Regions from separate parts of the Streptomyces sp. NPDC056231 genome, predicted to be linked through region 3. Evidence: predicted binding sites of a transcription regulator. Region 3 holds the regulator's gene; each other region holds the start of a gene.
The links. The regulator HrcA, encoded in region 3, represses chaperone genes, less so after heat shock. The targets are predictions, from matches to a motif close to TTNGCACTCNGNNNNNCNGAGTGCNAA.
Positions count from the first base shown of each region.

Region 1 (9,690 bases), on a different contig from region 3:
GCGCGCCGCCCGCCGCAGGACCTTCCGCGGGATCCTCGGCCCAACCCTCGGCCGGCGCCCGCGGCACCGCCGCCACCCGGGCCCCCTTGGCCACCACCCTGGCATCGGCCCCGGCGCCCTCGGCCGCGATCACATCGACGCGGTCGCCGGGGCGCAGCAGCCGGACGGTTGCCGCATCCGCGATCCGGACCGGTGCCGACACCAGCGGAACCGGCCGTCGCTTCACTCCGGGCCCGGCACTTGCCGCACCCCCGGCACCGCTCGGCGCCTCGCCGCCGCCCAGTCCCGCGGCCGCCAGCGCCGCGGCCGTCAGCGCCAGCCCGGCCGCCATCGCGCGACGCTGCCGCCACATCGCACGCCGCAGCCGACGCCCCCCGCCCCCGCGCACCCGCAACGGAGCGAACGAGGGCACCCCGCAGGGCGCGGGCGCCGACACCGGCGGCCCCGGGACGGACGGGCGTACATGAGACGAGGAAGAGGTCGCAGAAGCGGGCGGGAGCATGGCCAACACCACCAGTCGTGAGGAGCGCGGAGTCCGGACGAACGCCGACGCCCCTCACCCTCCGCCTTCCGCGAGATTCCCGCTGAGCCCTGTGGACAGCCCCCACGATGTGGACAACTCCGTCACCCGCTCGCCATCGGGGCACCCCCCTACGGCAGTTCGAGCCCGGTCTCGATCCCGTCCAGCGCCTTCGCACAGGGACAGTGACGATCCCCCTCCGCGGGCAGCGCGGTCACCGCGTCGAAGAGCACCGACCGCAGCCGGTCCACGTTGGCGGCGAACACCTTCAGCACCTCCCCGTGGGAGACGCCCTCGCCTGCCTCGGCACCGGCGTCCAGGTCCGTCACCAGCGTCATCGTCGTGTAGCAGAGCCCCAGTTCGCGGGCGAGCACGGCCTCCGGATGCCCGGTCATCCCGACCACGGACCAGCCCATCGCCGCGTGCCAGCGCGATTCGGCCCGGGTCGAGAAGCGCGGCCCCTCGACGACGACGAGCGTGCCGCCGTCCACCGGCTCCCAGCCCCTGCCGCGGGCCGACGCCAGCGCGACCTTGCGCCCCTCGGGGCAGTACGGGTCGGCGAAGCCCAGGTGCACCACGTTCGGCGCCACCCCGTCCGCCCGGGTCTCCCCGTCGTAATACGTCTGTGTACGGGCCTTGGTGCGGTCCACCATCTGGTCCGGTACGAGCAGCGTCCCCGGTCCGTACTCCGGGCGCAGCCCGCCGACCGCGCACGGGCCGAGCACCTGACGTACGCCGACGGACCGCAGCGCCCACAGGTTGGCGCGGTAGTTGATGCGGTGCGGCGGCACATGGTGGCCGCGTCCGTGGCGGGGGAGGAAGGCGACCCGGCGGCCGCCGATCTCGCCGAGGAAGAGGGAATCGCTCGGCTGTCCGTACGGGGTGTCCACGCGAACCTCGGTGACGTCCTCCAGGAAGGAGTACAAGCCCGAGCCGCCGATGACACCGATCTCTGCGTTCACCATGCGGTCACACTAGCGGGGGCGGGAAACGCCGAGGACCCCGCCGAAAGGATCGGCGGGGTCTCCGGTGAAGCGTGGTGCGTACCTCGGCTCAGGCAGCCGACGTGCCGCTCGACGACGACGCGGAGGACGACGAGGAAGCGGAGGACGAGGAAGCGGACGACTTCGCGTCCGACCCCGTCGAGGAAGTCGATGAAGCGGAACCGGATGCCTTCGCGGACGCCGACGCCGGCGCGCTGCTCGACGAGGAGCCGCGGCTGTCGTTCCGGTAGAAACCGGAACCCTTGAAGACAATGCCGACCGCCGAGAACACCTTCTTCAGACGTCCTTCGCAGTTCGGGCACACGGTCAGAGCGTCATCGGTAAACTTCTGCACCGCCTCGAGGCCCTCGCCACATTCGGTGCACTGGTACTGATAGGTCGGCACTTGTCTTCCTCCTGGCACTCTCACTCGATGAGTGCTAACGATCCTCAATGGTAGCTGCTATGGGCTGCTGTTTGCAGTAACGTCTGTCACCTGCCTGAAGGGCAGCGGTCAGGGCTTGGCCGTCGTGAGGGCCGCTGGCCTGAGCGAAAAGCTGCCACATATGTGGCGGAGGAGTCACACTGACGTATTCCGCTGAGCGAGCGCATGAATCGTCACTTTCTGGCCGCGACAGGGTCGCGGTGAACCGAGCCGCGTGCGGCCATGATGGTCGCGCGGGCCGGTGCCAGCCGCGAACGCAGGGTCACCAGGGTCGCCAGGGCCAGCACGGTCCCCACCAGTGGCACCACGAAGCCGGTGCTCGCGCCGTGGGCGTCCGCGAGCCGTCCGGCGACCGTCACCGCAGCCGCCTGGCCGAGCGCGATCGAGCCCGTCAGCCAGGTGAACGCCTCGGTCCGCGCGGACGCCGGAACCAGCGTCTCGACCAGCGTGTATCCGCTGATCAGCGCGGGTGCGATGGAGAGCCCGACGAGCAGCCCGAGCCCGGCCAGCAGCGGCACGGAGTGCACTGCCCACAGCCCCGAAGCGGTCAGCGTCAGCGCCGCGTATCCGGCGATCAGCCTGCGCCGCGGCCCGCTCTTCCAGGCGATGGCGCCGCAGGCGATCCCGGCCAGCATGTTGCCGGCCGCGAAGATCCCGTACAGCAGGCCGTTCGCGCCGGGCCGGCCGATCTCCTCGGTGAACGCGGTCAGCGAGACCTGCATGCCGCCGAAGACCGCGCCGATCCCGAGGAAGGCCACCGCGAGTACCCGTACTCCCGGCACGGACAGGGCGGAGACGCGCTGTTCGAATGCGGTGGCCGCGGCGGCGCGGACCGCGGGCTGGGTGCGGTGCTGCGCCGCGAAGAGCAGCCCGCCCAGCAACGTCAGCGCGGCTTCCGTGATCAGCCCGGCCGCCGGGTGCACGCCGGTGCACAGTGCGGTGGCGAGGACCGGCCCGATGACGAAGGTGAACTCGTCCGTCACCGATTCGAAGGCGGCGGCGGTCGGCATCAGCGGCGAGGCCTTCCGGCCCGGCGCCGCGCCCAGCAGGGCGGCCCAGCGGGCCCGCACCATGGGCCCGATCTGGGGGACGGACGCACCCGTCGGTACGGCGGCCAGGAACAGCAGCCACAGTGGCGCGTCCGCCAGGGCGAGTGCGGTCAGTGCCGATACGGACGCCGCGTGCACGAGGACGCCCGGCAGCAGTACGGCGCGCTGGCCGATGCGGTCGGCGAGTTTGCCGCTCTGGGGTGCGAACAGCGCCATGGAGACGCCGGTCACAGCGGCGACGGCACCCGCGCTGCCGTACGAACCGGTGGTGTGCTGCACCAGCAGGACGATGCCGATGGTCAGCATCGCGAAGGGCTGGCGTGCGGCGAAGCCCGGAAGGAGAAAGGTCCACGCACCAGGGGTGCGCAACAGTTGCCCGTAACCGGGGCGGTCGGAGACCGTGGACGCCACGGTCCATGCCTTTCTGCCGCCTGGTAGCGGTGCCCCCGCCGGTCCGCACCTTGTGGGTGCCGATCCCGTACGGGGGCTGCCGAGAGCTGTCCTCTTCGCGCGGAACTGCGGTAGATGCCGGGCGCTCGCTGCAGAGGCGGAGGACGCCACGACCGCCATACGGTCGCGCCAGCTCTGCATCAGGCAGAGTTGGTCGATCAGGTTTCCTTCATGCTACAGGCAGGGGCCTGCCTGTGAGGGTGCGCAGATTCCTGGTCGTGCGCTGCGGATGGTCAGTGATGGGCCCTCGCGCTGCTGGTCCCACTCCTGGGCCCGTCGGTCCCCAGCCAGCTGGCCAGCTTGCCGCCCTCGCCGACTGCGCGCAGGCGCGACTCCGCCGCGTCACGCACCGGATCGGTCGTGACGACCAGCAGTTCGTCCCCGTGCCGCAGCACCGTCGACGGCGCGGGGACGAAGCTCTTGCCTTCCCGTACGACCAGGGTGACCGCGGCGCCGGCGGGCAGTCGCAGTTCGGAGACCTCCACGCCGTGCATCTTCGACTTGGCGGGGATCGCCACCGACAGCAGATGACCGCGCAGCCGCTCCAGCGGCGCCGACTCGATGCCCAGGTCGGCGGCCTCGGACGGGTCCTCGGCGATCTTCAGGGCCTTTGCCAACCAGGGCAGCGTCGGTCCCTGGATCAGGGTGTACACGACGACGAGCACGAAGACGATGTTGAAGACCCGGGTGGAGCCCTCGATTCCGGACACCATCGGAATGGTCGCCAGGATGATGGGTACGGCGCCGCGCAGCCCCGCCCATGACATGAGGGCTTTCTCCTGCCAGGACATCCGGAACGGGATCAGGGAGATGAAGACCTCCATCGGGCGTGCCACCACGGTCAGCACCAGACCCACGACGACCGCGGGCCAGAAGTCGTCCAGCAGATCGTGCGGCGTGACAAGCAGGCCGAGCAGGACGAACATGCCGATCTGGGCCAGCCAGCCGAGCCCGTCGGCGAAGCCGCGGGTGGCCGGCCAGTGCGGCAGCTTGGCGTTGCCGAGGATCATCGCGGCCAGATAGACGGCGAGGAAGCCACTGCCGTGGGCCATGGCGCCCGCCGCGTACGCGGCCACGGCGATCGCCATCACCGCGATCGGGTAGAGACCGGACGCGGGTAGGGCCACACGACGCAGTCCGAACGAGCCGAGCCAGCCGACGGCGATGCCGACGGCTGCGCCGATCGCGAGTTCCAGGGCGATCTCGCCGACCAGGACGTACCAGCTGTCGACTGGTCCTCTGGTCGAGAAGGCCACCACCAGGATCACCACGGGGGCGTCGTTGAAGCCGGACTCGGCCTCCAGTACGCCGGTCACGCGGGCCGGTAGGGGCACCTTGCGCAGCACGGAGAAGACGGCTGCGGCGTCCGTCGACGAGACGACCGCGCCGATGATCAGCGCCTGCCGCCAGTCCAGGCCGACCAGATAGTGCGCCCCTGCCGCGGTGACGCCCACGCTCGCCGCGACGCCGACGGTCGACAGCATCGCGGCAGCGGGCAGCGCCGGCTTGATCTCTTTCCACTTCGTACCGAGGCCGCCCTCGGCCAGGATCACGACAAGAGCCGCATAGCCAAACATCTGGGTCAATTCGGCATTGCTGAACTTGACGTGGAAGATCCCGTCCTGCCCCATGGCGATCCCGATGCCGAGGTACAGGAGCAGGCTGGGGAGCCCGCTGCGGGACGAGATGCGCACCGCCGCGACGGCGACGAGCAGCACGAGCGAGCAGACGAGCAGGAGTTCGTTGAGCGCGTGGACAGTCAGTGGCCGTTCCTTCCCTGCGTACGCCTGCCGGATCGTCTTCCGGCGGCCGGTACTTCGTTACCTTACCTAATCTTTAACGCTTTCTTGACGGCTTCGAGCGTTCGTACGATCGCTCATCGATTCGATGCATCCCGATGCCGCGTCGGAGCCGCTTCGGTGCTGCGCCTATGGTTGCTCCTGCACTCCCAGGACCACCCTGCCCCTCGAAGGACAGCGATGCCCGCCAACACAACCGCCTCTTCCGGCTCTTCCGGTTCCGCCGGTGGGAAGACCGGCAAGAAGAAGGGGCGACGCGCCCGCCTGATCGTGATCGTCCTGGTGCTGGCGCTTGTCGCGGGTATCGGCTACGGCGCGTTCTGGTCCGTGACCACAGTGCGGGCCTCGTACCCGCAGACGAACGGCTCCATCAAGATCGACGGCCTCACCGGCAATGTCGACGTCAAGCGCGACAGCTACGGGATCCCGCAGCTCTACGCGGACTCCGACGCCGACCTGTTCCGCGCCCAGGGCTTCGTGCAGGCGCAGGACCGCTTCTGGGAGATGGACGTCCGCCGTCATATGACGGCCGGCCGGCTCTCCGAGATGTTCGGCTCCGGGCAGGTCGACACGGACGCCTTCCTGCGCACGCTGGGCTGGCGCAAGGTCGCGCAGAAGGAGTACGACACCGTCCTGTCCGCGGACACCAAGAAGAACCTCCAGGCGTACGCGGACGGGGTGAACGCCTACCTCAAGGGGCGCGACGGCAAGGACATCTCCGTCGAGTACGCCGCGCTCGGCCTCACCAACGACTACAAGCCGACCAAGTGGACCCCGGTCGACTCGGTCGCCTGGCTCAAGGCGATGGCCTGGGACCTGCGCGGCAACATGCAGGACGAGATCGACCGCTCGCTGATGACCAGCAGGCTCAGCAAGAAGCAGATCGAGGACCTGTACCCGGCGTACCCGTACGACACGCACAAGCCGATCGTCAGCGAGGGCGCGATCTCGCCGGTCACCGGCAAGTTCGAGCGGAATGCGACACCGACCTCCGGCATCGGTGCGAGCACCGTGCAGGGTGCCACCGAGGGGGTGAACGCCCAGCTCGCCTCGCTCTCCGACACCCTCGATCAGATCCCTGCGCTGCTCGGTCCGAACGGCAACGGCATCGGGTCCAACTCCTGGGTGGTCTCCGGCGACTACACGACGACCGGCAAGCCGCTGCTCGCCAACGACCCGCACCTGGCGCCGCAGCTTCCCTCGCTCTGGTACCAGATGGGGTTGCACTGCCGTCAGATCTCGGCGACCTGCCAGTACGACACCGCTGGGTACACCTTCTCCGGTATGCCGGGCGTGATAATCGGTCACAACCAGGACATCGCCTGGGGCTTCACCAACCTCGGCGCCGACGTCACCGACCTCTTCCTGGAGAAGGTCTCCGGCGACGGCTACCAGTACGACGGCAAGGTGAAGCCGTTCGTCACCCGTGAGGAGACCATCAAGGTCGCGGGCGGCGCGAGCCGGCACATCACCGTGCGCGAGACCAACAACGGCCCGCTGATCTCCGACCGCAGCAGCGAGCTGGAGAAGGTCGGCCAGAAGGCCCCGGTCCCCAGCGCCGCGCCGGACCGCGCCAACGGTTACGCGGTCGCCCTGAGGTGGACCGCGCTGGACGCCGGCCACTCCATGGACGCCGTCTTCGAGCTCAACCGGGCCAAGGACTTCCCGTCCTTCCGCAAGGCGGCCGAGCACTTCGAGGTGCCCTCGCAGAATCTCATCTACGCGGACAACAAGGGGCACATCGGCTACCAGGCCCCCGGCAAGATCCCGGTCCGCAAGACGGGCGACGGCACGATGCCGAGCCCCGGCTGGACCTCGAAGTACGGCTGGGAGAAGGACCCGATCCCGTTCGACAAGCTGCCGTACGAGTACGACCCGAAGCGCGGCTACATCGTCACCGCCAACCAGGCCGTCATCGACGAGAACACGTACGACCCCATGCTCACCAAGGACTGGGGCTACGGCACCCGCAGCCAGCGGATCAACGACCTCATCGCGGGGAAGATCAAGGTCGGCGAGAAGATCTCGACCGAAGACATGCAGAAGATGCAGATGGACAACACCAGCGAGATCGCCACGAAGCTGGTGCCCGAACTGCTGGACATCAAGGTCTCCGACAAGAGCGTGCGCGAGGCGCAGAAGCTCCTGGAGGGCTGGGACTCCAAGCAGGAGCCCGACTCGGCGGCCGCCGCGTACTTCAACGCGGTCTGGCGCAACATCCTGAAGCTGGCCTTCGGCGACAAGCTGCCCAAGGAGATGCGGGTCAAGGGCGAATGCCTCACCGTGCTCCCGGCCGACAGCACGGGGCCGGTCGACGAGCAGGACAAGCCGGTACGCGAATGCGGTCAGCGCGACGCGGACTCGGCGCAGCCGGACGGCGGCGACCGCTGGTACCAGGTGGTCATCAAGCTCATGGACGACGAGAACAGCGACTGGTGGAAGGCGCCGAAGCACCGCAAGGACAAGGCGACCGAGAACCGTGACCAGCTCTTCGCCCGCGCCATGAAGGACGCCCGCTGGGAGCTGACCGCCAAGCTCGGCAAGGACATGTCCACCTGGAGCTGGGGCCGGCTGCACCAGCTGACCCTGAAGAACCAGACCCTCGGTACCGAAGGCCCCGACCTGCTCCAGCGGGCCCTCAACCGCGGCCCGTGGAACCTGGGCGGCGGCGAGGCCGCGGTCAACGCCAGCGGGTGGAACGCGGCGGGCGGCTACGAGGTCATCTGGGTCCCGTCGATGCGCATGGTCGTCAACGTGGGGGACTGGGACAAGTCCCGCTGGATCAACCTCACCGGCGCGTCCGGTCACGCGTTCAGCGCGCACTACACCGATCAGACCGACAAGTGGGCCACCGGAGGTCTGCTCGACTGGTCCTTCGGGACGAACGCGGTGGCCAAGTCGACGAAGGACACGCTGACGCTCAAGCCGTCGTAGGGAGGCAGACCCGGCACCGCGGTTCCGGGCCGACGGGCCCGGCGCGGTGCCGGCCGGGCTCAGCCGGTGAAGCGCCGCGTTCCGGCCGGCGTCACCACGGCGTCCACGGGGTGGTCGTGCGGTTCCACGGGAACCGTCGCGACCACCTCGTTGTCGTAGAGCAGGACGATCAGTGCGGGGTGCGCGCCCGCGGCCGCGAGCCGGGCCAGGACCCGGTCGTACGAGCCGCCGCCCCGGCCGAGCCGCATCCCGCGTCCGTCCACCGCGAGGCCCGGCAGCAGGACCGCGTCCGCGTCGAGGACGGCGTCGGGCCCGAGCCGTGGACCGTCCGGCTCCAGCAGCCCGCGGCCCGCCGGGAGAAGGCGGCCGGCACCTTCGTACGTCGCCCAGTCCAGATCGTTGTCCGGGAGGAGCACCGGCAGCAGTACCCGTACGCCCCGCGCACGCAGCGCGTCCAGCAGCGCGCGAGTCCCTGGTTCACTTCCGACCGAGACATAGGCGGCGACCGTACGGGCCCCGGCCAGCTCGGTGAGACCGACTGCGCCCCGGGACAGAACCGTCGCGGCATTTTCGACGTCTTCGCTGGTCAGGAGGGATCGCGAGGCGAGCAGTCGACGCCTGAGCGAGGCCTTGCCGGACGTGTCGGTGTTCAACGTGCACCTGCGCATCTCTCGTATGTGCATATAGAAGTACAAAGTTAACCGGAGGCTCATCTTCCGCCCATACTCACCGGTTATGGTTGCGCGCATGACTCAGTCGCACCCCAGGATCAGCAAGGCTGTCATCCCGGCCGCGGGACTCGGTACCCGCTTCCTGCCGGCCACCAAAGCCACTCCCAAAGAGATGCTGCCTGTGGTCGACAAGCCGGCGATCCAGTACGTCGTCGAGGAAGCGGTGGCGGCCGGTCTCTCCGACGTACTCATGATCACAGGCCGCAACAAGCGTCCGCTCGAGGACCACTTCGACCGCAACTACGAGCTGGAGTCGGCGCTCACCCGCAAGGGAGACGCCGAACGGCTCCGGAAGGTCCAGCAGTCGAGCGACCTCGCCACCATGCACTACGTCCGCCAGGGCGACCCGCGCGGCCTCGGTCACGCCGTGCTGTGCGCCGCGCCGCACGTCGGCGACCAGCCGTTCGCCGTTCTCCTCGGCGACGACCTGATCGATCCGCGGGACCCGCTGCTCGCCCGCATGGTCGAGATCCAGGAGCGTGAGGGCGGCAGCGTCATCGCGCTGATGGAGGTCGAGCCGGAGCAGATTCATCTGTACGGCTGCGCGGCCGTCGACACCACCGTCGAGGGCGATGTCGTCAGGGTCACCGGCTTGGTGGAGAAGCCCGAAACGGCCGATGCGCCCAGCAATCTCGCCATCATCGGGCGCTACGTCCTCGACCCCGCGGTCTTCGACATACTGCGCAGGACCGAGCCGGGCCGCGGGGGCGAGATCCAGCTCACCGACGCGCTGCAACTGCTCGCCGCGGACGAGAAGATCGGCGGCCCGGTGCACGGTG
Region 1 is NZ_JBLVKW010000002.1:186,630-196,319, forward strand. Features, by position in the region: gene ACNPQM_RS02845 (RcpC/CpaB family pilus assembly protein) at 1-502, opposite strand, end outside; gene ACNPQM_RS02850 (S-methyl-5'-thioadenosine phosphorylase) at 652-1,485, opposite strand; gene ACNPQM_RS02855 (FmdB family zinc ribbon protein) at 1,574-1,909, opposite strand; gene ACNPQM_RS02860 (MFS transporter) at 2,122-3,408, opposite strand; gene ACNPQM_RS02865 (potassium/proton antiporter) at 3,681-5,210, opposite strand; gene ACNPQM_RS02870 (penicillin acylase family protein) at 5,427-8,180, shown strand; gene ACNPQM_RS02875 (5-formyltetrahydrofolate cyclo-ligase) at 8,240-8,833, opposite strand; gene galU (UTP--glucose-1-phosphate uridylyltransferase GalU) at 8,928-9,690, shown strand, end outside.
Region 1: the regulator HrcA is predicted to act here: its motif matches at 1,921-1,947, upstream of ACNPQM_RS02855 (FmdB family zinc ribbon protein).

Region 2 (9,690 bases), on a different contig from region 3:
CACGGGGTGCTGCTCGCCGTGCGCCACTTGGTGGAACTGGGGCACGGGGCGCCGCTGCTGATGGCCCGTGCCGACTCCCCGACAGCGATCGCGGTGCGGTCCGGATACGCGGAGGCACTGGCCGTGCTGGGGCTGCGCGCACCGCAGGAGGTGATCGATTCCGTACCGGCGGAGCTGACTCCCGACGCCTTCGAGGCGGCGGTGCAGGCGCTGCGCGAGGCGGTCGTCTCGGGGGTGGCCACGGCGGCGCTGATCCACAACGACGTGGACGCGATCCAGGTGGTGCAGCGTCTGGCCGAACTGGGCGTGCGGGTGCCGGACGACCTGGCGCTGATCGCGTACGACGACGAGGTGGCGGCGCTCGCGGACACACCGCTGACGGCGGTGGCGCCGCCCAAGCGCGATGTGGGCCGGCATGCCACCGGACTGCTGGTGGAACGGCTGGGCGAGGGCGGGGGCGCGCCGCGGCGCCATCTGACACTGCTGCCGCAGCTGCGGGTCCGCGACTCGTGCGGTTCGTCCCTCCCGTAGCCCGTCCCCGAGGCCCCCTCCCGCAGCTCCGCCGTCCACTTCCGTACGTAACTTGTTTGATCTTTTTTCGATCAATCAATCTTTCGCTCTTGACTTCGGTCACGACTGGTTCAAAGATCACGGCCAACGCCAATGTCGTCGCCTGTTCAGGAGCCTCGCTGTGAGCCGCAGTTCGACCAGAACGTCCCTTGCCTTCGCCGGCGCCGCCACCGCCCTGGCCGTACTCACGGCCTGCGGCGGCAGCGGCGACGACAGCGCCGCCCCCGGAAGCGACGGCAAGCCCGTCAGCATCACCTTCTGGGGCTGGGCCAAGGGGTCCAAGGAGGTCGTTGACGCGTTCAACGCCTCGCACAAGAACATCAAGGTCGTGTACGAGGAGATCCCGTCCGGCAACGCGGGCGGCTACGCCAAGATCTCCAACGCGGTGAAGGCGGGCAACGCCCCCGACCTGGTCTCCATCGAGTACCCGCAGCTCCCGGAGTACGTCAGTCAGGGCGCGCTCCAGGACATCGGCCAGTACTTCACCGAGGACATCAGGAAGAAGCTGCTGCCGCAGGCGGTGGAGCTGACGACGCTCGGCGGCAAGAACTGGGCCGTCCCCTTCGACGCCTCGCCGCAGTCCTTCTACTACCGCAAGGACCTGTTCGAGAAGTACGGCGTCGAGGTCCCCACCACCTGGGACGAGTTCCGCAAGGCGGCCGAGAAGGTCAAGAAGGCCGACAAGAAGGCCCGCATCGGCACGTTCTTCCCCGACGACCCGACCACGTTCCAGGCGATGGCCTGGCAGGCCGGCGCCCAGTGGTACAAGGCCGAGGGCGACACGTGGAAGGTCACCACGACCGACGCGGCCACCAACAAGGTCGCCGACTACTGGCAGGGTCTGCTCGACGACGACCTCATACGCGCCAACGCCTCGTTCAGCCCCGAGTGGACCAACTCCCTGAAGAGCGGCGGCACCGTCGGCTATCTCGGCGCCACCTGGGGCGCGGGCGTCCTGAAGGGCACCCTGCCCGAGCAGAGCGGCAAGTGGGCGGTCGCCCCGATGCCCAGCTGGGACGGCAAGCCGGCCAGCGGCATGCTCGGCGGCTCCACCTTCGCGGTGACGAAGACCAGCAAGAAGGCGAAGGCCGCGGTCGAGTTCGCCACCTGGATGTCGACCACCGAGGACGGCATCAAGGCCCGGATCGAGTCCGGCACGTCGAGCGCCTTCCCGGCCGCGGCCGAGCTGCGCCCGGTGGCGAAGAAGGCCTTCGACGCGGACTTCTACGGCGGCGAGGACATCTACCAGGTGTTCGAGGGCGCGGCGACGTCCATCGGCCCCAACTGGACCTGGGGTCCGACGACCGGCACGACGAACACCGCCATCAAGGACCAGTTCGGCAAGGTCGCGGCCGGCGGCACGACGATCGCCGATGCGGTCAAGGCGGGCCATGACGCCACGGTCGCCGAGCTGAAGAAGCGCGGTCTGAAGGTCGAGGACGCAGGCTGATGAAGCGCGCCCGGACGACCGGAGCCGCCGCCATTCTGCTGGGGCCCTTCTTCGTGCTGTTCACGTTGGCGATGGTGGTGCCGATCGGATACGCGGTCTGGCTCAGCCTGTTCACCGAGAAGCAGTCCGGCCTGGGCTTCGGCGGCACCGAGACCGTCTTCAGCGGACTCGACAACTACACGGCGGCGCTGGGCGACCGGGCGTTCCGCGAGGGCTTCGGCGTACTCCTCGGATACTGCCTCTTCTACATTCCGCTGCTGCTCATCGGGGCCCTCGCCCTCGCCCTGCTGCTGGACTCCACGCTGGCCCGCGCCCGCCGGTTCTTCCAGCTCGCGCTCTTCCTGCCGCATGCGGTGCCGGGCATCATCGCCGCGCTGATCTGGGTGTACCTCTACACGCCGCAGCTCAGCCCGGTCATCAGTGCCATGGAGTCCGGCGGTATCGGCTTCGACTTCTTCTCCCCCGAGGGCGCGCTCCCGTCCGTCGTCAACATCGCCCTGTGGGAGTGGCTCGGCTACAACATGGTGATCTTCTACGCGGCGCTGCAGGCCATCGACCGGTCCGTGCTCGAAGCGGCCACGGTCGACGGGGCGAGCGCCTGGCGCATCGCGCTGAGCATCAAGGTGCCGCTGATCCGCGCCTCCGTCGTGATGGTCGCCCTGTTCACGGTCATCGGCTCGCTGCAGCTGTTCACCGAACCGCTGATCCTCAACAAGGGCACCGGATCCGCCGTCTCCTCCACCTGGACGCCGAACATGTACGCGTACACCGCAGCCTTCGAACGCAACGACTACGGCCTCGCGGCCGCGGCCTCCATCCTGCTGGCCCTCACCGCCGCGCTGCTGTCCTTCGCCGTCACCCGCTTCACCGGCCGGAAGGGCAGGAAGGCATGAGCTCCTCAGCTCCGAAGAGCCGTTGGATGTCCAGGACGGCGGTCAACGGTTTCCTGGTCCTCGCGGTCGTCTACATGCTCTTCCCCCTCGTCTGGCTGGTCACCGCCGCCACCAAGGACACCGGCGGTCTGCTCGCGGGCAACGCGTTCTCCTTCGACGGCTTCAATCTCGGAGAGAACCTGTCGAACCTCGCCGCCTACGGCGACGGCATCTACTTCCGCTGGTACCTCAACAGCCTCTTCTACGCAGGCGGCGGGGCCGTCGTCTGCTCGCTGATCTGTGTCGCCGCGGGGTACGCCTTCAACACATACGAATTCCGGGGCAAGGAGACGCTGTTCGGCCTGGTGCTGATGGGTGTACTGGTCCCGACCACGGCGCTCGCCCTGCCGATGTATCTCCTGGCGTCCAGGACCGGCCTGGTCAACACCTACTGGTCCGTGCTGATCCCCGTCCTCGTCAACCCGTTCGGCGTCTACCTCGCGCGGGTCTTCTCCGCCGGTTACATCCCGAACGAGGCGCTGGAGGCCGCCCGTATCGACGGCGCCGGCGAGTTGCGCGTCTTCTGGTCGATCGGGCTGCGCATGGTCATGCCGGGCTTCGTGACCATCTTCCTCTTCCAGTTCACCGCGATCTGGAACAACTTCTTCCTCCCCCTCGTGATGCTGTCGGACCGCAAACTGTTCCCGCTGAGCCTCGGTCTGTACTCCTGGAACACCAACACCCACGGCGAGCCGAGCTTCTATCCGCTCGTCGTCACCGGATCCCTCCTCGCCGTGATCCCCCTGATCGTCGCCTTCGTCTCCCTGCAGCGGCACTGGAAGGCGGGGCTGACCGCCGGAAGCGTCAAGTGACCGTCACCCGCCCTTTGAGCCGAGCCCCCTTTGAGGAGTCCGAGTTCCACCATGCCCCACGCCACTGACAACCGGCCGAAAGCCCTGCTGGCGATGGGCCCCGGCATCGCCGACCGGCTCCTCGCCGACCGCCACCGCACGCGACTGGCCGCCCTCACCCGTACGGATCCCCGCTTCGTCGCCCACGACCTGGCCGACCCGACACCGGAGACGGCCGCCGCGCTCGCCGAGGCCGACGTGCTGTTGACCTGCTGGGGTGCGACGCCGCTGACCGCCGAGGTGCTGGAGGGCGCTCCGCGGCTGCGGGCGGTGGTGCACGCGGCCGGTTCCGTGAAGCACCACATCACCGACGCCTGCTGGGAACGCGGGATCGCAGTCACCTCGGCGGCCGCTGCCAATGCGCTGCCCGTCGCCGAGTTCACCCTTGCCGCGATCCTGTTCGCGGGCAAGCGGGTGCTGCAGACCGCGCAGCGTTACGCCGCCCTGCGCACCGACCACGACTGGCAACAGGAGCTCGCCGGCTCCGGCAACTACCGCCGTACCGTCGGCATCGTCGGCGCATCCCGCATCGGCCGACGGGTGATCGAGCTGCTGCGCCCCTTCGACCTGGACGTCCTGCTGTACGACCCGTTTGTCGACGCGGCGGAGGCGGCCCGGCTGGGCGTACGGCTCGCGGCGCTGGACGAGCTGTGCGCAGGCAGTTCCGTCGTCTCCGTGCATGCGCCGCAGCTGCCGGAGACGCACCATCTGATCGGCGCGGCGCAGCTGGCGGCGATGGCGACGGGCACGACGCTGATCAACACGGCTCGCGGGTCGCTGATCGACGAGGACGCCTTGCTTCCCCAGCTGCAGAGCGGGCGGCTGCACGCGGTGCTGGATGTGACGGATCCCGAACTTCCGCCCGCGCTCTCGCCGTTGTACGAGCTGCCGAATGTGCTGCTCACACCGCACATCGCAGGCTCGATGGGCAATGAGCTGCACCGGATGGCCGACCAGGCACTCGACGAGATGGAGCGGTTCGCGTCCGGTCTGCCCTTCGCGGACCCCGTGCACGCCGGAAGCCTGCAGCACTCGGCCTGAGCCTCGAACATCGAAAGCCCGCGCCTCTAAACTGGAAGGATCCCATCCGCGCACCGCAGGACCGGGAGACGCCATGAGATTCGTACAAGTGATCGACTGCAAAACCGAGCGGTTCGACGACATGGACCGCCTCATGGACGAATGGGTCGCACGGACCAAGGGCACCCGGACGGCCACGCACAGCCTCATCGGCAAGGACCGCTCCGACGGGTCCCACTACGTCGAGATCGTCGAATTCCCTTCGTACGAAGATGCGATGGCGAACTCGAAGCTGCCGGAGACCGACCAGATCTTCCAGGAGCTGGTGGCGCTCTGCGACGGGATGCCCACCTTCACCGACCTCGATGTGGTCCGTGACGAACAGTTGAACCAGACACTGTCGCGCCGGTTCTTCCACGAGATCGCTGTCGGGGGCAACCTCGAAGCCATCGACGAGGTGTTCGCGCCCGACTACATCGACCACGACGTCGCAAAGGAACAGGACACGGTGATCGGGTCCGGCTCCCTGAAGAACGACGTGATCGCATGGCGCGCGGCCTTCGACTTCACCGTCAGCCTGGACCGCCAGGTCTGCGAGGGTGACGACGTCGTGACGCTGTGGACCTGGACCGGCACCCACGAGGGCGACTTCATGGGGATCGCCCCCACGGGCAGGCAGTGCACCATGACGGGCACCACGATCTTCCGTTTCAAGGACGGCAGGATCCAGGAAGGCTGGTGGCACGGGGATCTCCTCGGTCTGATGCGGCAGCTCGGCGCGCTCGACTGATCCAGCGGCCAGGACGGCCGAAGGCCCCCGTTTCCCTCGCTGAACAGCGAGGGAAACGGGGGCCTTGTGCGGCGGTGAGCCGAGGCGTCAGCGCGTCAGTGCGAGTGACCGTGACCGCCGTGACCGGCTTCGGCCTCTTCCTCGGCCGGCTTCTCGACGACCAGGGTCTCGGTCGTCAGCAGCAGCGACGCGATGGACGCGGCGTTCTCCAGCGCGGAGCGGGTGACCTTGACCGGGTCGATGACGCCGGCCTTCACCAGGTCGCCGTACTCGCCCGTCGCGGCGTTGAAGCCCTGGCCCTTGTCGAGCTCGGCGACCTTCGAGGTGATGACGTAACCCTCGAGGCCGGCGTTCTCGGCGATCCAGCGCAGCGGCTCGACCGCGGCGCGGCGCACGACCGCGACACCGGTGGCCTCGTCGCCGGTCTTGTCGAGGTTGCCCTCGAGGACCTTGACGGCGTGGACCAGAGCGGAGCCACCACCGGAGACAATGCCCTCCTCGACCGCGGCGCGGGTCGCGGAGATGGCGTCCTCCAGACGGTGCTTCTTCTCCTTGAGCTCCACCTCGGTGGCGGCACCGACACGGATCACGCACACGCCGCCGGCCAGCTTCGCGAGGCGCTCCTGGAGCTTCTCACGGTCCCAGTCGGAGTCGGTGGCGTCGATCTCGGCCTTGATCTGGTTGACCCGGCCCTTGACGTCGCCGGGCTCGCCGCCGCCGTCCACGATGGTCGTGTCGTCCTTGGAGACGGTGACACGGCGGGCGGTGCCCAGCACGTCCAGACCGGCCTGGTCGAGCTTGAGGCCGACCTCCTCGGCGATGACGGTCGCACCGGTGAGGGTGGCGATGTCGCCGAGCATGGCCTTGCGGCGGTCACCGAAGCCCGGGGCCTTCACCGCGACGGCGTTGAAGGTGCCACGGATCTTGTTGACGACCAGGGTCGACAGGGCCTCGCCCTCGACGTCCTCGGCGATGATCAGCAGCGGCTTGGAGCCGCCGGCCTGGATGACCTTCTCCAGCAGCGGGAGCAGCTCCTGGATCGAGCCGATCTTGCCCTGGTGGATCAGGATGTACGGGTCGTCGAGGACGGCCTCCATACGCTCCTGGTCGGTCACCATGTACGGGGACAGGTAACCCTTGTCGAAGGCCATGCCCTCGGTGAACTCGAGGTCCAGACCGAAGGTGTTCGACTCCTCGACGGTGATGACACCGTCCTTGCCGACCTTGTCCATCGCGTCCGCGATGAGCTCGCCGACCTGCGAGTCCTGCGCGGAGAGCGCGGCCACGGCGGCGATGTCGGACTTGTCGTCGATCGGGCGGGCGGTCGCGAGGAGCTCCTCGGACACAGCCTTGACCGCGGCGTCGATGCCCTTCTTCAGGGCGGCCGGGGAAGCACCCGCGGCAACGTTGCGCAGGCCCTCGCGGACGAGCGCCTGGGCGAGCACGGTGGCGGTGGTGGTGCCGTCACCCGCTACGTCGTTGGTCTTGGTCGCCACCTCCTTCACCAGCTGGGCACCGAGGTTCTCGTACGGGTCGTCGAGCTCGACCTCGCGCGCGATGGTGACACCGTCATTGGTGATGGTGGGAGCGCCGAACTTCTTGTCGATGACGACGTTGCGGCCCTTGGGGCCGATCGTCACCTTGACCGTGTCGGCAAGCTTGTTGACGCCGCGCTCAAGGGCGCGACGGGCGTCCTCGTCGAACTTCAGAATCTTCGCCATGGGAGCTGAACTGTCCTCTCGAACGAACTGCGCCCCTGACCGCCCGGCTTGTTATCTCGCAGGGGACCAGGGGCGCAGAACGGAAGCAAACGTGTGTGAATTACTTCTCGATGATCGCGAGCACGTCGCGGGCCGAGAGGACGAGGTACTCCTCGCCGTTGTACTTCACCTCGGTGCCGCCGTACTTGCTGTACAGCACGATGTCACCGGTCTTGACGTCGAGCGGCAGGCGCTCGCCGTTCTCGAAGCGGCCCGGGCCCACGGCCAGGACGACGCCCTCCTGGGGCTTCTCCTTGGCAGTGTCCGGGATGACCAGGCCAGAAGCCGTGGTCTGCTCGGCGTCGAGCGGCTGGACCACAATGCGGTCCTCAAGCGGCTTGATGGCAACCTTGGAGCTGGTGGTCGTCACGATCCGGCCTCCCCCTTCGGAGATCTCGGGGTTAACTGCGGGGTTAACTGTCTGGGGTGGCGATCAGGTGGGTCCGTCGTCGCGGGTGCCGGACCTGCCGATCGCACAGTACTGCTGGCACTCTCCAGTGGGGAGTGCCAGGGCTGAGACTATGACCGCGATTAGCACTCGGTCAAGCGGAGTGCCAATTCAGTCCGGTCGTGGCGTCACCGCACCGGGCTGCTCCGATCGGGACGGCGTACGGGGAACGAGGGGACGAACCGCACCGTTCCGTACGACGGTGGGGAGATGCCGGACGCCAGGCCCCCACGTCGGCGCCCGCGCCTTCATCCGCCGGCATCGCGGCCCCGACTGCGGCCCCGAGGCGCTGCCCAAGCTGTTCGAGGGCCGGGAAACCGAGACCGTGCACGCCCACAGCTGGTCCCGAACGGCGCGAAGCGCCCGTCCCTCCGGTGCTGCCGGGGGACGGGCGCTTGCGTGGGGTCGCTCACCCCGGGAGCTTCATGCCCTCGGGTGAGGTGAGGCCCTTGTCGGGGTGGGCACGGAACGTCGCCGTCCAGATGGTGGGCGGGCAGGACGTGCCGTTGGGGTGCTGCTCCTTCAGCCTGGCCCGGGTGCTGTCTTCGACGACCGTGTCACCGCTCTTCACGGACGTCACGGTGAGCCGCACCGGCACGGTGGACGCACCGATGTCGTCGGGGAGTCGGACCGACAACGAGGCGAACGGGTCGCCGGGACTGCCCGACGTCCGCTCCTCGCAGGTGCCGTCCACGCACAGCCGGATCCGCGCCGCGTCCCGGCCGCCGAAGTCGGCGGGCCGCCACACGGCGGAGACGTGCGAGTCCCCGCCGACCTTGGTGCACGGCGTGTCCTGGCCGAGGAACGAGCATCCGGTCAGGGCCGCCGCCAGCAGTGGTGTGAGAAGGGCTCGGCGCATGTCAGTACGCCGCTACCGTGCCGGGGAAGGCGCTGTTCGCCAGCCCGATGTCGGTGAAGTACAGCCAGCAGGGGTCGAAGAACCCGCCGCTGTTGTCGCTTCCGCCGCCACCGCCGCCGGACAGAATGCCCTTGGCGTACGCCTGTCCGCTGCTGTCGACGGTGTACACCGGGGCTCCGGAGTCACCCTTGATGGAGCAGGATCCGGACGTCTTCTTGGCGACGACCATGTTCTTGGCGGTGGTTCCGCCGGAGTAGTGGATGGTCGCCTGGGTCGCGGTCACCTTCCATCCGCACATCTCGCCGGTCATCATGCCGCCGGTGCAGACCTTGTCGCCGCTCTGCGCCCAGCGCTTCCAGTAGCCGTGGACGAGCCGCGACGAGCTGGACGTCTTGCCGCCCTTGTAGATCCGGGGCGTCGCGGCGCTGTCGTTGTTGACGCGGTACAGCGACAGGTCACCCGAGTAGTAGCTCTGGCCGGCGAGCTTCACGGAGCCGTACCCGTTCTTCCAGTTGTCCCGGACGACGGGGCCGATGTAGTCGCTCCCGCTGGGGTTCGTGACGGCCCCGTTGCCGCTGGTGCAGTGGCCCGCGGTCACCATGTACCACTTGCCGTCGTACCGCCAGGTGAAGCCCGCCGTGCACCAGACCGCCGAGCTGGTGCTCAGGTACGACTTGATGCGCGACCCGCCGTAGTAGGGCGAGGTGTCGTTCTGGCGGTTCGCCTGGGGTTCCGCCGCGTCGGCACCGGGCGTGAGGTGCACGGCGACGGTGTCGGTGCCGTACCGCTCGCCCAGGGCCGTGACCAGTGCCGGGGCGGCTGTCTCGGTCTCCACGACGACACGGTTCTCCGCAGCGTCCACGAACGCGACGTGCAGTCCGCTCACGCCGGGCAGCTCCGCCTCCGACAGCTGGAGGACCTCGTCGCGCACGGACTCCAGCGCGGTGACGCTGTGCTCCACCACCTCGGCGCGCGGGGTGACCTGCTCGGTGACGGTCGGCCCGTCGGGC
Region 2 is NZ_JBLVKW010000041.1:10,230-19,919, forward strand. Features, by position in the region: gene ACNPQM_RS26845 (substrate-binding domain-containing protein) at 1-531, shown strand, start outside; gene ACNPQM_RS26850 (ABC transporter substrate-binding protein) at 692-2,020, shown strand; gene ACNPQM_RS26855 (carbohydrate ABC transporter permease) at 2,020-2,913, shown strand; gene ACNPQM_RS26860 (carbohydrate ABC transporter permease) at 2,910-3,764, shown strand; gene ACNPQM_RS26865 (hydroxyacid dehydrogenase) at 3,816-4,844, shown strand; gene ACNPQM_RS26870 (ester cyclase) at 4,918-5,613, shown strand; gene groL (chaperonin GroEL) at 5,709-7,334, opposite strand; gene groES (co-chaperone GroES) at 7,435-7,743, opposite strand; gene ACNPQM_RS26885 (hypothetical protein) at 8,231-8,680, opposite strand; gene ACNPQM_RS26890 (DNRLRE domain-containing protein) at 8,682-9,690, opposite strand, start outside.
Region 2: the regulator HrcA is predicted to act here: its motif matches at 7,905-7,931, upstream of groES (co-chaperone GroES).

Region 3 (9,690 bases):
GCACTGCCGCAGGCCCGGAGGATGTCGTGAGCGACACACAGACCATGATCGATAACCGACCGCCCTCCGTGGCGGGCCTCTTCATCGAGCGCGTGGCGGCCACTCCGGACGGGGAGGCCTACCGCTTCCCGGTTCCGTCGGCCACCGGCCAGGGCCCCGACGAGTGGAAGTCGGTGAGCTGGGCACAGGCCGCGGAACGCGTGTACGCGATCGCCGCCGGACTCATCGGTCTGGGTGTGGAGCCCGAGCAGCGGGTCGCGCTGTCCTCCGCCACCCGCATCGAGTGGATCTTCGCCGACCTCGGTGTGATGTGCGCGGGCGCGGCGACGACCACGATCTACCCGTCGACGAACGCCGAGGAGTCGGCGTTCATCCTCGCCGACTCGGAGAGCCGGGTGCTGATCGCGGAGGACGCCGGCCAGCTGGCCAAGGCCCGTGAGCGCCGCGCCGACCTGCCGGAGCTCGCCCATGTCGTCGTCATCGACCCGCAGGGCGTCGAACCCGACCCGGCCGACCCTGAGGGCTGGGTGCTCTCGCTGGCCGACCTGGAGGCCCGCGGCGCCGAGATCCTGACGAAGAATCCGTCCGTGGTCCAGGAGCGGGTCGGCGCGATCTCCGCCGACCAGCTGGCCACCCTGATCTACACCTCGGGCACCACCGGCCGTCCCAAGGGTGTGCGACTGCCGCACGACAACTGGTCGTACATGGCCAAGGCCACCGTGGCGACCGGCCTGATCACCGAGGACGACGTCCAGTACCTCTGGCTGCCGCTCGCGCACGTCTTCGGCAAGGTCCTCACCTCCGGTCAGATCGAGGTCGGTCACGTGACCGCGGTCGACGGCCGGATCGACAAGATCATCGAGAACCTGCCGGTCGTCCAGCCGACGTACATGGCCGCCGTGCCCCGGATCTTCGAGAAGGTCTACAACGGGATCGCGTCCAAGGCGCGGGCCGGTGGCGGCGCCAAGTACAAGATCTTCCAGTGGGCGGCCGGGGTCGCCCGCGAGTACGCCAAGGTGTCCCAGGACAACTTCCGGCGCACCGGCACAGCCTCCGTACCGTTCGCACTCGGCGCCAAGCACAAGGTCGCCGACGCGCTCGTCTTCGCCAAGATCCGCGAGGCCTTCGGCGGCCGGCTCCGCGCCTGTGTCTCCGGCTCCGCGGCGCTCGCCCCCGAGATCGGCTACTTCTTCGCCGGCGCCGGCATTCACATCCTGGAGGGCTACGGGCTCACCGAGTCCAGCGCCGCCTCCTTCGTCAACCCGGGCGAGGCCTACCGCACGGGTACGGTCGGCAAGCCGCTCCCCGGCACCGAGGTACGGATCGCGGACGACGGCGAGATCATGCTGCGCGGCCCCGGCATCATGCAGGGCTACCACCGCCAGCAGGAGAAGACCGCCGAGGTGCTGGAGCCCGACGGCTGGCTGCACAGCGGTGACATCGGCGAGCTCTCGGTGGACGGCTACCTGCGGATCACCGACCGCAAGAAGGACCTGATCAAGACGTCGGGCGGCAAGTACGTCGCCCCGGCGGAGGTCGAGGGACAGTTCAAGGCGGTGTGCCCGTTTGTCTCCAACATCCTGGTGCACGGCGCGGACCGCAACTACTGCACCGCCCTGATCGCCCTCGACGAGCCGACCATCCTCGGCTGGGCCGCCGAGAACGGCCTGGCGGGCAAGCCGTACGCCGACGTGATCGCGGCCCGGCAGACCGTGGAGCTCATCGACGGTTATGTGAAGCGTCTCAACGAGGGGCTGCAGCGCTGGCAGACCATCAAGCAGTTCCGGCTGCTGCCGCGCGACCTCGACGTCGAGCACGGCGAGCTCACGCCGAGCCTCAAGCTCAAGCGGCCGGTCGTCGAGCGCGAGTACAAGGACCTCATCGACGAGATGTACGTGGGGGCCCGCGAGGCGTAACGCGAGGCGTCACGAAGGGCGTGTGGTGCGGACGGGGTGAGCTGCCCCGTCCGCCCTGTCGTTTCGCGCCGCCGTTTCTGACGAACGGTCCGGCACCCTTCTCTGTTCACTTCGGTAACTCGGTGCTTATGGACAGGTCCGGTCTGTCACTCTGTCGGTGTCGTCAGCGGCACACGGCACGAGACAGGCCGTGCGAGAACACGTCAGGAGCTGCGCCATGGGGCCCATTCCCTTGCAGCGGGACACCGTTCAGCGTCCCGGTACGTACGTCGGCCAGCCGGAGGCGCAGCCGGTCGCCCGGACGAGTCTGCCCGGGAATCCCCTCGCGCCGGCCGCTGCCCGCCGGTTCGTCCGGGCCGCGCTGGCCGAGTGGACCGGACTGGGGCTGCCCGCAGCCGTGGGTTTCAGCGACCGGCTGGCGGACGACGCGGTGGTTGTCGTCGATGAGCTCGTCACCAATGCCGTCGTGCACGCCGGGACCACCGTCGAGCTGCTCTTCCGGCTGGAGGAGGCGGCCGGGAACGAGGCCGCAGCCCTGGTGCTGGAGGTCGCCGATCATCACCCCGCCCGTTCCGTGCGCAGCGAACGCCCCGGCCCGTTATCGGCCGCGGACCGGGACGGACCGGCCGAGTGCGGGCGAGGGCTGCAGGTCGTGGCCACGCTCGCCGAGCGCTGGGGCATCACGTACCGCACCGGCCTGAAGACCGTCTGGGCCCGGCTGCCCGTCGACGACTGGACCGACGCGCCCGATCCGGCAGCCGAACCCGAACTGCACGCCGCCGAGCTGCTCGCGCCCAGCGCCCGCCGCGCGGTCCGCGACGACGCGGACTGGGCCGGGCGCGGGGCGCTCTCGTTCCTCGCCGAGGCATCGGATCTGCTCGCGGGGCAGCTCGACGAGGACATCGTGGCGGCGCTCGCCGGGCAGCTGCTGGTGCCCCGGCTCGGCGACTGGTGCGCGATCTGGCTGCAGGGCGAAGGCGGCGGGCCCTCGGCCGCACCACGGCTGGTACGGGTCTGGCACGCCGACGAGGACCGCACGGAGCAGCTGCGCACGGTCCTGGAGGAGGAGCCGCTCCTGCTGGCCGACGAGGTCGGCACCGGGCCGGTTCCGGTTCCGTGGCCCCTGCGCGAGGGGGAGGGCGAGGGGACGGCCCTGGGGTTTCGGATGACGTCGGGGGACCGCACGCTCGGCGCCGTTCTGCTCGGCCGGGAGGGCGCCGCCCGGGTGTCGCACGAAGTGACCGCCCTGGTCGAGGATTTCGTACGCCGTGTCGGCCTCGCCGTCGGCGCAGCTCGCGCGTACACCCGGCAGGCCACCATCAGCCGCGTCCTGCAGCGCGGTCTGCTGCCCAGCAAGGTCGCGGAGATACCCGGCGTCACCAGCTCGCTGGTGTACGAGCCTTCCGACGACGGTGTCGTCGGAGGTGATTTCTATGACATTTTCCCGTGCCCCGGCGACCGCTGGTGCTTCGTGCTCGGCGATGTGCAGGGCAGCGGCCCCGAGGCCGCGGTCGTCACCGGTCTCGCCCGGCCCTGGCTGCGGCTGCTGGCCCGGGAGGGGTTCCGCGTCGGCGAGGTGCTGGACCGGCTCAACCGGCTGCTCCTCGACGACGCGATGGAGACCGCCGAGGCCGCCGCGCTCATGGTCGCGGCCGCGGGCGGGCAGCACCTGGCGGAGGGCGGCCAGCATCTGCGGGAGGACGGTCCGCAGCTGCCGGACGGCGGGCAGCCCCGGTTCCTGTCCCTGCTGTACGGGGAGATGGTGCCGCTGCCCGGTGGCGGAGTGCGCTGCACGCTCGCCAGCGCGGGCCATCCGCTGCCGCTGCTGCTGCGGCCCGACGGCACCGTGCGGGCCGCCGCAGAGCCGCAGGTGCTCCTCGGAGTCGTCGAGGACGTCGCGTACGAGAGTCAGAGCTTCGACCTGGCGCCGGGGGACAGCCTGCTCTGCGTCACGGACGGGGTCACGGAGCGGCGCTCCGGGCCGGCGATGTTCGACGACGGGGACGGTCTCGCCCGGGTACTGGCCGGGTGCGCCGGGCTGACCGCGGAGGGGATCGCGGACCGGATCAAACGGGCCGTTCACGAGTTCGCCGAGCGCCCGCCGGACGACGATCTGGCGCTGGTGGTCCTGCAGGCCCGGTGAACGCGGGCGGGGCAGGACCGGCGACGAGGGACAATGGACGGTATGCCTTCCGTACTGCCCGATGGTGAGCCCGTACCCGACGACGGGGCGCTGCCCCGCCATGCCCTGGAAGGCGCCGCCGACCGGCCGCTCGGCTTCTACCTGCATGTGCCGTACTGCGCCACGCGCTGCGGGTACTGCGACTTCAACACGTACACGGCGACCGAGCTGCGGGGGTCGGGCGGTGCGCTGGCCTCCCGGGACAACTACGCCGCCCATCTGATCGGCGAGGTCCGTCAGGCCCGCAAGGTGCTCGGCGACGACCCGCGGCCGGTCCGTACGGTGTTCGTCGGCGGCGGTACGCCCACGCTGCTGCCCGCCGGGGATCTCGTCCGGATGCTGGCGGCGATCCGTGACGAGTTCGGGCTCGCCGACGACGCCGAGATCACCACCGAGGCCAATCCGGAGTCGGTCGACCCGGCGTATCTGGCGGAGCTGCGGGAAGGCGGCTTCAACCGGATCTCGTTCGGGATGCAGAGTGCCCGGCAGCACGTGCTGAAGATCCTCGACCGTACGCATACGCCGGGGCGGCCTGAGGCATGTGTCGCCGAGGCCCGGGAGGCGGGCTTCGAGCACGTCAATCTCGACCTGATCTACGGCACGCCCGGGGAGTCCGACGACGACTGGCGGGCCTCGCTGGACGCGGCGATCGGAGCGGGGCCGGACCATGTGTCCGCGTACGCGCTGATCGTCGAGGAGGGCACGCAACTGGCGCGGCGGATCCGGCGCGGCGAGGTTCCGATGACGGACGACGACGTCCACGCCGACCGGTATCTGATCGCGGACGAGGCCATGGCCGCGGCGGGCTTCTCCTGGTACGAGGTGTCGAACTGGGCCCGGACGGTGGACGGGCGGTGCCTGCACAACGAGCTGTACTGGCGGGGCGCCGACTGGTGGGGGGCCGGGCCGGGGGCGCACAGCCATGTGGGCGGGGTGCGCTGGTGGAACGTGAAGCATCCCGGCGCGTACGCGCAGGCGCTCGCGGAGGGGCGGTCGCCGGGCGCGGGACGGGAGGTCCTGTCGGCGGAGGACCGGCGGGTCGAGCGGATTCTCCTGGAGCTGCGGCTGGTCGACGGATGTCCGCTGTCACTGCTGGCGCCCGCCGGACTGGCCGCGGCGGGGCGCGCGGTGGAGGACGGGCTCCTGGAGGCGGCGCCCTATGCGGAGGGGCAGGCAGTGCTGACTCTGCGCGGGCGGTTGCTCGCGGATGCGGTGGTCAGGGATCTGGTGGACTGAGGGGCGCGGGGACACGGGTGCGCTTGCGGCGGGCCTGATCCCCTGTCCGCCCCTGTCCCGGGACCGGGGGCTCCACCCAGGCCCCCCGGCCCCCGGTCGTCGGACGAACTAGGGCGCCGTCACGAAGTCGATCAGGTGTTCCACCGAGCCCAGCAGGGCCGGTTCCAGATCCTTGTACGAGCGGACCGTCGACAGGATGCGCTGCCACGCCGCGCCCGTGTTCTCGGGCCAGCCCAGTGACCGGCACACGCCGGTCTTCCAGTCCAGGCCGCGGGGCACCACCGGCCACGCGCCGATGCCCACCGACGCCGGCTTCACCGCCTCCCAGATGTCGATGTACGGGTGGCCCACCACCAGCACGTTCGCGTCGGTGACCTCGGCCGCGATTCTCGACTCCTTGGAGCCGGGGACCAGGTGGTCGACCAGGACGCCCAGTCGCGCATCCGGGCCGGGGGCGAACGAACGGACGATGGACGGCAGGTCGTCGATGCCTTCCAGGTACTCCACCACCACACCCTCGATGCGCAGGTCGTCGCCCCAGACCCGTTCGACCAACTCCGCGTCGTGCCGGCCCTCCACGTAGATCCGGCCCGCCCGCGCCACCCGGGCGCGCGCGCCGGGGACCGCCACGGAACCGGAGGCCGTGCGGGCGGGCCGGGCCGGGCCGGCGGCCGAGGGGCGTACGAGAGTGATGACGCGGCCCTCCAGGAGGAAGCCGCGCGGTTCCATCGGGAACACCCGGTGCTTGCCGAAACGGTCCTCCAGAGTCACCGTCGGGCCCTGCGCCGTCTTCTCGCAGCGGATCACCGCACCGCAGAAGCCGGTGGAGACCTCCTCCACGACCAGATCGGGCTCGGCGGGGACCTCGGGCACGGGAGCGGACTTCTTCCAGGGCGGGGTCAGGTCCGGGTGGTAGCTGCGCATCGGACGACGATAGGACGGAAACCGGTCACGACACGCCGAAGGCGGTGGACAGCCGGTCACGTTGGGCCCGTACGAACGCCGCGTCCACGACGGCCCCGTGCCCCGGCACATACACCGCGTCCTCGCCGCCCAGCGCCAGCAGCCGGTCCAGCGCGGCCGGCCAGCGCGACGGGATCGCGTCCGGGCCCGCCTGCGGTTCGCCCGATTCCTCGACCAGGTCGCCGCAGAGGACCACGGCCGGGGAGCCGGGCACGAGGGCGACGAGGTCGTGGCCGCTGTGGGCGGGGCCCACGTTCGCCAGCAGCACCTGACGGCCGCCGCCCAGGTCGAGTGTCCATTCGCCGCGCACCTGGTGGTGCGGCGCCACCAGGACGTCCGCCGCCTGCGCCGCGTCCTCCTCGGGCACCCCGTGGCGTATCGCGTCGGCGTACAGCTCGTCCGCACCGCCGGTGAGGAGAGCGGCCGTGCCGATGGCGCCGTACACCTCCGCCCCGGCGAATGCCGCGGTGCCGAGCACATGGTCGAAATGAGGGTGGCTGAGTGCGATATGCGTCACCTTCCGGCCGGTCATGGCCTGCACCTGGGTCCGTATCTCCACACCTTCGCGCAGCGTCGATCCCGTGTCGAAGAGCAGGGCCGCCTCGGCTCCGACCACCAGTGCGACCGTGGCATCCCACCCGGGGAGCCTCCGGCGGCCCACACCGTTGCCCAGTCGCTCCCAGCCGAACTCTTCCCAAGACGCGTTCATGCGGAGACGCTATCGGCAACGACCTGCGCAGTCTCGGGGTGGCGTGGCCGGTCGCCCTTGCTAGGGCCCCACCCGACCGCCGTACACTAGGGGGTCGCTGGCACTCGTACGCATCGAGTGCCAGGAATCGCCGGAGATCGACCAGAACCACCGAGGAAACACAGCTGGAGGTGTGCGCCATGCTCAGCGAACGCAGACTCGAGGTGCTGCGCGCCATCGTCCAGGACTATGTCGGCACCGAGGAGCCCGTCGGCTCCAAGGCGCTCACCGAGCGGCATAAGCTGGGGGTCTCCCCGGCCACGGTCCGCAACGACATGGCTGTGCTGGAGGACGAGGGTTTCATCGCCCAGCCCCACACCAGCGCGGGCCGCATCCCGACGGACAAGGGCTACCGGCTCTTCGTCGACAAGCTCGCGGGGGTCAAGCCCCTGTCGTCGCCGGAGCGCAGGGCCATCCAGAACTTCCTCGACGGCGCGGTCGACCTCGACGATGTCGTGGGCCGCACCGTACGGCTGCTCGCGCAGTTGACCCGGCAGGTCGCCGTCGTGCAGTACCCCTCGCTGACCCGTTCCACGGTGCGGCATGTGGAGCTGCTGTCGCTGGCGCCCGCCCGGCTGATGCTCGTGCTGATCACGGACACCGGCCGGGTCGAACAGCGCATGATCGACTGTCCCGCACCGTTCGGTGAGACCTCTCTCGCCGATCTGCGGGCCCGGCTCAACAGCCGGGTCGTGGGGCGCCGGTTCTCGGACGTCCCGCAGCTGGTGCAGGACCTGCCGGAATCCTTCGAGAGCGAGGACCGGGGAACCGTGTCCACCGTGCTCTCCACCCTGCTCGAAACCCTCGTCGAGGAGACGGAGGAGCGGCTGATGATCGGCGGCACCTCCAACCTCACCCGCTTCGGGCACGACTTCCCTCTGATGATCCGGCCGGTGCTGGAGGCGCTGGAGGAGCAGGTCGTGCTGCTGAAGCTGCTCGGCGAGGCCAAGGACTCGGGCATGACCGTACGTATCGGGCACGAGAACGCCCACGAGGGGCTCAACTCCACGTCCGTCGTCGCGGTCGGCTACGGTTCGGGCGACGAGGCAGTCGCCAAACTCGGCGTGGTCGGACCGACCCGCATGGACTACCCCGGAACGATGGGAGCGGTACGCGCAGTGGCACGTTACGTCGGACAGATCCTGGCGGAGTCGTAAGTGGCCACCGACTACTACGCCGTTCTCGGCGTGCGCCGCGACGCATCTCAGGACGAGATCAAGAAGGCCTTCCGGCGGCTCGCACGCGAGCTGCATCCGGACGTCAATCCCGATCCGAAGACCCAGGAGCGGTTCAAGGAGATCAACGCCGCCTACGAGGTGTTGTCGGACCCGCAGAAGAAGCAGGTCTACGACCTCGGCGGCGACCCGCTGTCCGCCTCCGGCGGCGGTGGCGCGGGCGGATTCGGACAGGGTGGCTTCGGCAACTTCTCCGACATCATGGACGCGTTCTTCGGCACGGCGTCGCAGCGTGGACCGCGGTCGCGCACCCGGCGCGGCCAGGACGCGATGATCCGGCTCGAGATCGATCTCGCCGAGGCGGCATTCGGTACCACCAAGGACATTCAGGTCGACACGGCCGTCGTCTGTACGACCTGCAGCGGCGAGGGTGCCGCACCCGGTACCTCCGCCCAGACCTGTGACATGTGCCGCGGCCGCGGCGAGGTCTCCCAGGTCACCCGGTCGTTCCTCGGCCAGGTCATGACCTCGCGGCCCTGCCCGCAGTGCCAGGGCTTCGGTACGGTCGTTCCGACCCCGTGCCCGGAGTGCGCCGGTGACGGCCGTATCCGTTCGCGGCGCACACTCACCGTGAAGATCCCCGCCGGTGTCGACAACGGCACCCGCATCCAGCTCGCGGGCGAGGGCGAGGTCGGCCCCGGCGGCGGCCCGGCCGGCGACCTGTACGTCGAGATCCATGAGCTGCCGCACCCGGTGTTCCAACGCCGCGGCGACGACATGCACTGCACGGTCACCATCCCCATGACGGCGGGCGCGCTCGGCACGAAGGTGCCGCTGGAGACGCTCGACGGCCTGGAGGAGGTCGACATCCGGCCGGGCACCCAGTCCGGTCAGTCGGTCCCGCTGCACGGCCGCGGCATCACGCATCTGCGGGGCGGCGGGCGCGGCGACCTGATCGTGCACGTCGAGGTGACGACCCCGTCGAAGCTGGACCCGGAGCAGGAGCGACTGCTGCGGGAGCTCGCGAAGCTGCGTGGCGAGGAGCGGCCCACCGGTCAGTTCCAGCCAGGGCAACAGGGACTCTTCTCCCGCCTGAAGGATGCGTTCAACGGCCGCTGAGGACCGTCCGCACCCCGCTGTTCCCTTGCGCCGTAGCGCCCGCCCGTCCCCGGACCGGCGGGCGCTACCGCGTTCCGTGCATACCGCTCCGGCCGAACTGCGGCTGATTCGGCAGGGTGCACCGGACGTGACACGATGCGGTCATGTCATCCGCGTTGACCGATCTCTGCCGGTATCCGATCGTGCAGGCCCCCATGGCGGGCGGTGTGTCCTGTCCGCAGCTCGTGTCGGCCGTTGCCGAAGCCGGTGGGCTCGGCTTCCTGGCCGCCGGGTACAAGACGGCGGACGGCATGTACAACGAGATCAAACAGCTGCGCGGAATGACCGGTCAGCCGTTCGGCGTCAACCTCT
Region 3 is NZ_JBLVKW010000001.1:330,625-340,314, reverse strand. Features, by position in the region: gene ACNPQM_RS01525 (AMP-dependent synthetase/ligase) at 27-1,916, shown strand; gene ACNPQM_RS01520 (SpoIIE family protein phosphatase) at 2,134-4,059, shown strand; gene hemW (radical SAM family heme chaperone HemW) at 4,102-5,334, shown strand; gene ACNPQM_RS01510 (DUF3097 domain-containing protein) at 5,443-6,258, opposite strand; gene ACNPQM_RS01505 (MBL fold metallo-hydrolase) at 6,284-7,006, opposite strand; gene hrcA (heat-inducible transcriptional repressor HrcA) at 7,186-8,202, shown strand; gene dnaJ (molecular chaperone DnaJ) at 8,203-9,339, shown strand; gene ACNPQM_RS01490 (nitronate monooxygenase) at 9,483-9,690, shown strand, end outside.